One region of the Paenibacillus polymyxa M1 genome, then DNA from elsewhere that is predicted to be linked to it. Evidence: riboswitches for the same ligand, from Rfam matches in the RefSeq annotation. Region 1 holds a riboswitch; the other holds the start of a gene.
The links. Region 1 has a riboswitch for FMN ahead of ribE (riboflavin synthase). Riboswitches for the same ligand answer to the same signal wherever they lie in the genome.
Positions count from the first base shown of each region.

Region 2: linked by a shared signal. The riboswitch ahead of PPM_RS06230 (DMT family transporter) and the one ahead of ribE (riboflavin synthase) in region 1 are both predicted to bind FMN.

Region 1 is NC_017542.1:3,450,586-3,456,182, forward strand. Features, by position in the region: gene PPM_RS15530 (DUF2953 domain-containing protein) at 1-65, opposite strand, end outside; gene scpB (SMC-Scp complex subunit ScpB) at 208-816, opposite strand; gene PPM_RS15540 (segregation and condensation protein A) at 785-1,579, opposite strand; gene ribE (6,7-dimethyl-8-ribityllumazine synthase) at 1,753-2,217, opposite strand; gene ribB (3,4-dihydroxy-2-butanone-4-phosphate synthase) at 2,247-2,930, opposite strand; gene ribE (riboflavin synthase) at 2,995-3,660, opposite strand; FMN riboswitch at 3,990-4,162, opposite strand; gene PPM_RS15560 (IDEAL domain-containing protein) at 4,231-4,698, opposite strand; gene PPM_RS15565 (thiamine pyrophosphate-dependent enzyme) at 4,918-5,597, opposite strand, start outside.
Region 2 is NC_017542.1:1,438,882-1,444,478, forward strand. Features, by position in the region: gene PPM_RS06225 (methyl-accepting chemotaxis protein) at 1-1,970, opposite strand, end outside; gene PPM_RS06230 (DMT family transporter) at 2,214-3,161, opposite strand; FMN riboswitch at 3,332-3,476, opposite strand; gene PPM_RS06235 (ABC transporter permease) at 3,602-4,294, opposite strand; gene PPM_RS06240 (ABC transporter ATP-binding protein) at 4,287-5,210, opposite strand; gene PPM_RS06245 (sensor histidine kinase) at 5,313-5,597, opposite strand, start outside.

The DNA.
Region 1 (5,597 bases):
GAGAGCAGAATAGCCAGTACGATGAATATAACGATGATGGTGGCGATACTGATCCATTTCCACACTGGCGAGTCCTCCCTACCCTTTTGCTATAGAATATCATGGCAAAAATAGTATGACCCTTCGGCGGAAAATCATGCATCTTAAAATGCCAAACAGCCAGCCCTCAACAACGTAAGGACTGGCTGTCTTTTAAATTTTATGAACTTAGGATTCCAGATCCGAATCGTTCTCTGCAGGCTGGCTGCTCTCCAGACGCTCGAACAATAGCTGTGTCTCTTCTTCCAAATTGTCTGAATCCTCGAACTGCTCCGGTTGCGGCAGATCTTCGAGAGAGCCTAGACCGAAATAATCCAAGAATGATTTCGTCGTTCCATACAATATTGGTCGTCCGATGGCCTCAGCTCGACCTTTCTCTTCAATGAGCTCCTTGTTGACCAGTGTATGTATGGCCCGCTCGGATTTGACACCCCGAATTTCTTCGATTTCAACTCTTGTAATGGGCTGGCGATAGGCCACAATAGCCAGTGTCTCCAAAGCAGCTTGAGACAGTGAGGCACGTGCCGGAGAGTAGGCGAGCTTTTCAAAATAGGGTGCATGTTCGGATAAGGTTGCAAGCTGATAATGGCCAGCAATACGGACAAGCTGCAGGCCTCTTCCTCCCTGCTCCATGTCCTGTTTCATATCCTCCAGACACTTTTCAACCAGCTCTTGCTGCTGCTCTACAATGTCGGCGATCTGCTTGGTGGACAACCCTTCCTCTCCCGCAAGAAACAGCAGCCCCTCAATAATTGATTTCAGCTTCAGATAATCCATTAACCCGTAAATCCCCTCTCCACTCCATTACAATATCATCGAAAAGCTTCTCCTGATAACAGAAGATTTGCTTCATTTTCATCAATTCAAGGATAGCCAAAAAGGTTACAACCACCTCATGCCGATACATGTCCTCATGCATCAGCTTGGAGAACAGCAACCGTCCTCCAGTCCCCACCATCTCTAACGCCCCGATAACTTGCCGGATACGGTCCTTGACTGAAATTTCGTCCCGATGAACACGGGTTACCGTCGTACGTCGTTCAGCTTTGCGCAATGCACGCTGAAAGGCCGCGACCAAATCACTTGCATGCAGCCCATGCACCGGATTCGCGGGTTCGGTTGGCAAGAATGCGCTCAAATCTTCCGGCTCCTTGCCATAAATCAGACTCCGTTCCCACTCACGTTCACTCAGGTGGCGAGCAATCCCTTTGTATTTGCGATACTCCACCAGCTTGCGAACCAGTTCCTCGCGTGGATCATAGTCCTCTTCTTCATAATAATCCAAATCGTCATATTCCATCACAGGTGGCTTGGGAAGCAACAATTTACTCTTAATGGATAAGAGCGTCGCCGCCATCACTAGAAACTCGCTTGTAATGTCCAGCTCCAGCTCCTGCATACTGTGCAAAAAAGCCATGTACTGATCAGTAATATCGCTAATCGGGATATCCTGAATGTCAATCTCGGCTTTATCAATCAGATGCAACAGTAGATCCAGCGGACCCTCGAATGTTTCCAGCTTGTAATTTACGACTGTCAATGTGCTTCCCCCTGCCTTACTCCAATCATCATTCAACAATACCTTTCCCCATTAGCACTTATGCTCTACGTTATCAATCCCTCTTTCTGTAGTATATACGTCATCGCCTTGCTTAACAATCCAATCCCTTTTCCACTTTGCAGTTTATGCCGTTCTTTCAGCCATTTATATCATTAGAACTGCTTACCGAGATTGGCCATTTCAATCGCAGCCAGCGCAGAATCCCAACCTTTATTACCAGCCTTCGTACCTGCTCGTTCAATAGCCTGCTCAATATTTTCCGTAGTCACTACACCAAAAATAATGGGGACACCCGTTTTCAGACTGCTTGCCGCCACACCCTTGGCCACTTCATTGCAGACGATATCATAGTGTGAAGTAGAGCCACGGATAACCGTGCCAAGCGTAATGACGGCATCATATTTTCCGCTTGCAGCCATTTTTTGTGCAATAAGTGAGATTTCAAATGCACCCGGCACCCATGCTACATCAATTTCATCTTCCTGTGCACCATGTCGTTGAAGTGCGTCAAGCGCACCACTTAACAGTTTGCTTGTAATAAACTCATTAAATCTGCCCACCACAATACCATACTTTAAACCACTTGATACAAGATTACCTTCCAGAAAACGTGCCATGCTTATCAACCTCTCTTTTTTTGAATTATTTACAATGACAAACGACGACGGTATTCAATTAAATGTTGAATGCTAATCAGCTTCAATTGATGTCGCTTGGCGATCACGGCCAAATCAGGCAAGCGGGCCATTGAGCCATCTTCCTTTATAATTTCGCAAATGACCCCGGCGGGCTTGAAGCCGCTGAGTCGGGCCAGATCGACAGCCGCTTCAGTATGACCAGCGCGTTGCAAGACCCCACCATCGCGAGCAATTAGCGGGAACATGTGACCAGGTTTGCGGAAATCGCTGCCCGTGATTGCTTCGTCGGCTAAGGCGCGAACAGTCAAAGAGCGCTCGGCCGCTGAAATCCCCGTTGTTGTCTTCATATGATCTACCGATACCGTAAAGGCGGTACCGTGAAAATCTGTGTTTTGCTCTACCATAGGATGCAATTCCAATGCCTCGGCTCTGTGCTGTGTGATCGGCACGCAGACCAACCCGCGACCTTCTGTAATCATGAAGTTGATGACCTCAGGCGATGCTTTTTCAGCCAAAGCGATAAAGTCGCCTTCATTTTCCCGCTGTTCATCATCCACTACAATAACGACTTTGCCGTTCTTTAAATCCTCCAATGCTTCTTCGATGGAATCCAATCGAATCTCTTCGTCATGGTGCAACTCGCCCTGCTCCATGATGTTTGTCGTCGCACTTGTTTGGATGCCTCTATCCATAACCCTCTCCTCCTTATGTCTTAAGTCACGAATGCTCCTGAACCAAATTTTCTATCATTCTGTATCAAGCAAAGCCGTGTTTCGCCAAATAGTCCAAACTAAGAGGAGCTTGATCTGCTCTCTCCATCGGTACTGAACCTCTGTAATGTAAAAGCTGCTCCACATATTTGCCCAATATGTCGCATTCAATATTCACAGTGTCTCCCTCACGTTTGGCTTGTAAGGCCGTTTCGGCTAAGGTGTGGGGGATGATGGATACGGCAAAGCTATCTCTCGTACGCTGCGCGACTGTGAGGCTGATACCATCAATTGTAATTGACCCTTTGAGGAGAACATATTTGAATAATGCTTGATCAGAAGGCTCAACTTCGAACACAACCGCATTCTGGTCTGATGTCACTCCGCGAATCGTACCCGTTCCGTCTACATGTCCCTGTACGATATGTCCTCCGAACCTTCCATTCGCCGCCATCGCCCGCTCCAGGTTGACTCGGCTGCCGGATCTGAGTTCCCTTAGATTACTGCTGCGAAAAGTCTCTGGCATCACATCAACCTTAAAATCTTTAGTACCAATCTGTATTGCCGTCAGGCAAACCCCATTTACCGAGACACTATCGCCGATTTTCAAATCGCCCAATACCACAGAACCCGAAATCCCCAGCACCATCGCTTCACCGCTCTTAGAAATACTTTGAATGCGACCCACTTCCTCGACCAATCCGGTAAACATGCTTTCACTCCTTTCCACTACATTTCAGTTTATCCCTAATTCATCTGCTGTAAGCGCAAATAACCCCCAGTCAGGATTCAATCCGTCATGGGGGTGATGAGAGTCACGTATGTAGTATACAAGCGCAGTTCATGTATGTCTTAAAATGACATGAAATCATAGGTTTGCCAAAAGAAAGCATGATCGAAGATACAGCAATTACGCTCAGAACGTTATCAAAAAGAAAGCTAAAAAAAGCTATCGTCTGATGCTGTCCTACAACGAAATAAGCCGTACGTACTTTTAAGTATGCTAAAAATTGGCACATGCCACGTCATGCACATGCGCTTCGTATCCTTCTCCCATCCAGACTATACTGTCGGTCCCGGAATTACACCAGGTCCACCTTCTGCTGATTGTTCAGCATCCGGGTCACGGACTAAGCCATGCTGTGTTCACAGAAGCGATTCACAAACATGTCATCACCGCCGGTGGGGAGTTTCGCCCCGCCCCGAAGGATCTTGCTCTTATTTAATTGAATTAACATTAAACTTGTTACGTATATTAGCACCGACTTCAAAAAAAAGCAAGTTATCTAATAGAAGCTCCTGCTTTGGTTTTGACATATTGGCTGGAGAGTTCTTCAAACCAGGATTTATCATTCATATGAAGTGCCAGATCAATCAGATCGGCCAGTTCGTCGACTCCAAGCTGTGTATCATGGTCAAAGGTAATAACGGCCGAAGCGACAGGTCCTCGCTCTCCCTCAGAACATGCTTCATAATCCAGTCGTACATCCACATGTCCATCAATAAACTCGCATTTTAGAAAATAAATAATTTCACACATTAAAATAGGGCGCACTTGTGTTTCTAACACGCAATCCATCACCTTGGCAGAATAATGCTGGTTCGTCAGCGTGAATTTGTGTTCAGTTGCCGCCAGCGATGCCCGTCCAAAATCATCCGTAAACTTGAGTTCCACTGGCGTGATGTTCATAACCTTGGGGATTTGCTTCTTTATAATTTCAATTATTTCAACTGTATTCAGCTTAATCATTACCTGCACCTCATTGCATCTTAAAATTCAGAAGAAAACTTTATAACATGCCTTCTATAGGCCTCCACTCCTATATCGGAAATCATTACCTGTTTTTTTATGCCTCAATCCATAAACGCAAAAAAAGATTCCTTGCGCAGCAAGCGCAAGGAATCTCAATCGAACTGGTGCCGAAACAGCGGCTAACAATGTTACACGATTATTATGCAAAAAACAGAATTATAACTCCGAAATTTCATGTTTCTTTTTCAGGATAGTCCAGCGACGCTCAATCTCCTGCTCAAAGGTAGCCAGCGTTGCTTCCTCTTTGAGAAGATGCTTCGTTTTACCCATTAATTTCAGCCATTCTGCGGCTGGAATCCGTTTTCCCTTGTCTTCCGGATTGTACGTAATCGTCGTGCTTCCCTGTTCGATTTCGTACAAAGGAAAGAAGCAAGACTCAACTGCGGCGCCTACGATGCTAGTACCCAGTCTGTCTTCGGATTTCCAGTTGAGCGGGCAGGCACACAGAATTTTACCATATGCCGTACCCACGTTGTTGGCATACCATTGAGCCTTGGCCGCTTTGCGCAGCATATCCTGCGGATGGCTTTCGGCTGCGGTAAAAGCATACGGGATGTTACAGGCGGCCATGATTTGTACGGTATCCTTATGATGCCCTTGCTTCCCTTTTTGCATTTTCCCTACACCCGATGTACTGGTCATATGCCCCATTGGAGTGGAGTACGATTGCTGCGAACCTGTATTCATGTACCCCTCGTTGTCATATTCCAGCATAATCAGTTTATGGTTACGCAGAGCCGCACCAATTGCAGAACCCATACCGATATCCATCCCGCCGTCACCACTGATCATGATAAAGGTTGGATCATCGGATATCTCAATTTCATTACGTCGCT
Region 2 (5,597 bases), 2.0 Mb from region 1:
GAGGAAGATGCGATTTCCTCCATGGCTGCCATTTGCTCTTGAGCGGCAGCGGAGGTTGTCTGCGAACTGTCCGCCGAATTGCGGGATAGGCTTGCCAAATGGGTAACAGTGGCGGAAACTTCCTCCGTACTGGCTGAGATTTGTTCAGCAGCAGCGGATACACTTTGAATTTGTTCCACAATGTGAGAAGTTGAGCGTTCAATATTCGCAAATGCACCTTCTGCATCTTGGCTAATTCGTAATCCTTCACCCACCTGATTACGAACATTACCGTTCATCGTAGCAGTAGAGCGTTGAATCAAGTCGAGCATCTGCGTAATGATCTGACTGATGGAATCGGCACTTTCCTTGGACTGTTCCGACAGTTTGCGTACCTCTATAGCGACTACGGCAAAGCCACGCCCAGCTTCGCCTGCTCTGGAGGCTTCAATAGATGCGTTCAGGGACAACAAATTAGTTTGCTTGGCAATGGCAGCTATAGCCGCATTCATTTGCTTCGCATCGTCCGAGAGTTGGGATAGCTCATCCATCAGACTAGCCGTTTGGCTTACAGCTTCCAGAATGCGGTCCATCTGTGTCCGCACATGGCTAATCATTTGACTGCCTTGAGCTACGTCTTGCTCGGTTTGTCCTGCTGAATCCACGATGGAGCTTGCCGATTCGGCAATCGTGCTGACACCCTTCGCCATTTCTTCAACGGCATTGGCAGTTTGCTCGGATGCCTCGGCGCTGGTTGCTGCATTTTCTGCGGATTCCATAACCGTTTCCGCTACGTGTTGTACGGACTCCGTCGTTTGTTCTGTGCTTTCCTTGATTACCAGAGAAGAGGAAGCAAGCCGTGAGGACGTTTGGTTGACCTCGGAGACCATCGTATGCAAGGAATGTGTCATCTGGTCAAAATTCTGTGCCAGCTCGCCGAACTCGTCCTTTCTAGATATATTAACACGTTCGGTCAGATTTCCATCACGGACGATCCGTGTTCCTGCTTGCAGCTTCTTGAGAGGGATCAGGAATGAGCGGATCATTAGCACTATGATGATCGCAGCGGCCAGTATGGAAATAACAATTACAATCAGGCTTTGCCTCAGAATCGGTTGGGCTGCATCACTGTAATCCTCCAGATCCGATAATGCAACAATATTCCATCCAGTGAGAGGGTCCTTAAGTGTAAAGGCCAGCACATCCCGATTCATAAATTTAATTTGCGACACGGAAGGAGTATCATTTTCTCCGGTTGCCGCCACTTTGGGAAGTCCCTCCATAGTGTCAGCCGGTTTTTTGCCAGTCTTGTCAAAGGCTGTTCCAGCTCCAGATACAACCTTATGATCAGAATCAACAATGATGAGTCCTCCGCGTTCGCCTATCTTAACAGACTGCAGACTGTCCCCCATCTTGTCCAGATTCAAAGCCAATGCAACAGCCCCTTCACCGTTCTTCAGCGTTGCCGATACATTAACTACTAGGTTCCCTGTCGTAACGCTGGCAACTGGAACACCGACAAATATGTTGCCCTTATGTAGCATCGCATTTTTGTACCATTTTCTCTCCCTAGGATCATAATCAGCCTCCTTTTTTAGCGGAGAACGGATATATTCTCCTTTCGCATTGCCAAGGAGCGCGGCATCTAACTCAGGATGAGCTTTGACGATGGCATCCAATTTTTTCTGAAGGGCTTCTTGATCGGAACCAATGGAATCAGCTTGGATTTCACTGGTAAGGACGTCCACGTCCTTCATGATCGGGGATACATACTGATTGACATTGCTTTGGATCAGATACAGATTCGTGTATACGGAATTAGCCATTTGCTGACTGAGCTGTGTCGTAGCCCCCTGATAAGAAAAGTATCCAATAAGTAAGCTCGGAATCAATAACACAGCCAAAAAAGAAATGATTAATTTTGTCCTCATTAAATAAAATTGCTTGAGAAACCTGTTCCACCACGGAACTGTTTGTTTTTCTTTAGTCATGTTTTTTCTCCTCTGTGTCTGATGGTCACTACATTGTTTTATTCGACAGAAATCGACTGATTTTATAGATGTAATCTTAAAAAATAATGAATCAAGGCATGTTTTAGGTACATTTTTTAAAAAATAGTTCTTAAGGGCTAATCACGGTATGAATATGCATACATAAAAAGCCAAATCAGAGATGCAAAAGCACCTTCATGATTTGGCTTGAGGCTTGAGGTGAGTATAAAGCAAATGGATCTGTTAATTTTTTTGCTGACGAGAAATCATAAAGAGTGTAACCCAGATAAGCATAAAACCAGTTAGTTGCGCTACGGTAACGATTTGTTGGAAAGCGATCCAGTTAATCACAACACCTACCATAGGAAAGCTCAATTCTGCCATCGTAGCATAAGAAGCTTTGGTTGTACTTAAGCCTTTGTAATACAGTAATAAGCTGAGAAGACCCGGAAGCAATGCCTGCAGCAGCAAGTTGATAATTACAGCTGCGCCCGCCCATGTACCTGTAGGCATATTCCACGGAGCATGCTCCACAGAGGTGAGAACAATGAGCAGAGGGAGCGCCACCATGAAGCGAAGGGAGGTTACCGTTTCATATTTCATCGAACGGAGCAAGTAGCTGCCCATAACGGTCGAACCGCCCCACAGAATCGCTGCACCCAGTGCAAGCAGACTACCAACTTGAACAAAATCATGAACATGTCCAAAGGGAAGCGACCAACCGAAGGTCAGAAGATACGTCCCGAACAGAGCGATGACAATTAATATTCCAAAATGACGCGGTAACATTTCTTTCAATATCACGCGGGCCAGAATAATAGCAACCAAAGGTTGAAGCTTCTGAAGTAAAAGTACGGCATTCAGATCACCGTTGCTGAGTGCCATGGTGAAAATCACACTGGCCAGTGCCGAGCCACCCCATGAGACAAACAAAATAGCGAAAACCTGACGAAATCGTATCGTTTTAAGCTCCTCGCGATGCTTCCACAGCATCGGCGTCAGAGCGATAAAGAGTAGCGCATGCTCCATCAGTACGATTTGTGCTGAGGTAAATGATTTTAACAAAATAATACGAAACAGCGGGTCTGCGCCCCACAAGGCCGCTCCAATCGCGACTAGCCAAAAACCGCTTTTCATGTGGGAGCTACGATCAAAATCCTTGGATGTTAGTACAGTTGATGATTGACTCATACTTATTTAGCTCCTTGCGAATACAGGACCGGTGGCACAAAAACCCCCGTCCATGGCGAAGGCCATGCAAGACGGGGGTTGATCAAATAAACTTGCCGTTTGATGCAAGTTAAATGAAGTCACTGCACAACCATAATGCAGTATTCATCGACTTTGCGGCATGTTCATATTTCGATCTTCTTCCATCCGGACTTTACCGTCGGCTTTGGCATCTCACCAAATCAGTCCGTATCCTGTTGCCGGATACAGAGTCGCGGGCTTAGCTCCATGAGCCATACCGCCGGTTGGGAATCTCACCCTACCCCGAAGATCCTTATTCCGTTTTTTAATTTCTCCTATAGGATATACCTGTTTTGGAATGAAGTCCAGTGAAAAATGTGTGTATATCAAGCAAGGATTTTCATCTTTTTATGAAAGCGTTCTATGTTTAATCCTTATTACTAGGCAATATCCTTATACTCAATGCGCCGAATTGCCGCATAAGCCACAAGTATTCCCAGCACAGAGAAGCTGATTTGCACGGGGGCAATGGAGCTAAGGGTAGCACCGTTATTATTGGAGAAAAGCAATGCTACAATCAGAATCGAGGTCACAATGGTCGTGGGTACAGAGTATCTTCGCATTCCCATATACAGCGGAACCAATCCCATAAAACTGGCGGCAACGGCATTGATTAGCGTGCGCGCTGATTGCTCGGCTAGTATGGAAAGAGTGAGCTTATCCGGTACAATTATGACAAACTGGTTGAGCAAATGGATCGCAGCCGTAATGATGATTTCCGAGATTACAATAGACAAGAATGTAAACAGCAGCACAATCAAGAGCTTGGCGATCATTAGCTTTTGACGATGAATCGGATACATGAACAAGATTGTAATCGATTTGGATTTAAATTCTCCTACGATAAAACGGCACAGTAGAACGGAGGCAAATACAATAAACGTTGCCCTCACCATATTGTCCATAAGATCGAGAAGCTGAGCGTACTGTGTAAATTCGGGTACTCCTTCATTTTGGCTGTCCAGTGCAATAGTACTGAGCAACCCTAGAATGCAAGCGTTGGCGATCAGTGCTGAACGGATATAACCCACCAGATGAAGCTTTTTCATCTCCAACTGTATCAATTTAAGCATGGTGATCCCCTCCATGTAACAGACGTAAAAAGTAGTCTTCCAGCGTACTGCTTTTCTGATGAATGGAATCGACCTCTACATCATTTAAAATGAGCGTTTTCGTAATTTGCTTCTGCGGTACACTAAGATCGTAAATACGTATACTCTGTTCATTGAGCACCCTTATATTATTCAGACTCAGTTGATGGGAGAGGATGTAGGCTGCTTTTTTACAATCGTTGGTCGTAAATTCGATATATTCCGTATTGGTATCCCGTACCTGTTCCATCGAAACTTCCTCAATCAGCCGTCCGTGATTAATCACGCCTATTGTATCCGCAATCTGCTCAATTTCCGCTAATAAATGACTGGACACGAGCAGCGTCATCCCATATTCCTTGCATAGCATATGGAATAACTGCCGAATTTCCTTGATTCCCACCGGGTCCAGACCGTTAATCGGTTCATCTAAAATGAGTAACTCAGGCTTGGTCGCAATGGCTCGGGCAATCCCGAGACGCTGCTTCATTCCGAGTGAAAAGTCTTTTACCGGCTTGTCATCTGCATTCCGCAAATTCACTAATTCCAGTGCATCCCGGACAGCCTGCTTATTATAATAGCCCATGTATTCACAATGAAGTTCGAGATTTTGCTGAGCTGTCAGCCTTTCATAAAAAATCGGATATTCAATAATCGAACCCATCCGTCCGAGCAGATGATAAGACTGTGGCGTTAGCTTTTCACCGAACAATTCAATCTCGCCCAAGGTCGGCTTGAGCAGGTTGGTAATCATTTTCATCACCGTCGTTTTGCCCGCTCCATTGGGACCGAGAAAGCCATAGGTTTCCCCCTTGCGCACATTCATACTGACCCCTGCTACAATTTCATTGCCCTTCATGGCTTTGGTCAGCTGATGTGTACGTAATATGTAAGTCATGGGTGTTCTCCCTTCGTGTGCTGTTGATAATTCAAGAATAAAGGGCGAAATGTTCATTTTTCTTTCGTAATCCTTACAAATTTATTAAGTTGAGCAGTTCGCTTAATAGTTGATCTTCTTCAAGGTAAAAGAGAAGACGGTCTGCTCATAAGGCTTGCTGGTCAATTGCATCTCTCCATTCATGCATTCAACCAGGCGCTTGGCAATCGTAAGGCCCAGTCCACTGCCCTGTACCGCCTTATTACGGGAATCCTCAAGTGTGTACATGCGTTCAAAAACCTTATCCTGCTCGGGCTCCTGTATGCCTTTTCCACGATCCCACACCTCTATACGCACCGTATCCTGCTGTTCTGACAGAGTCAGGCCTAGCGTTCGACCCTCTGCCCC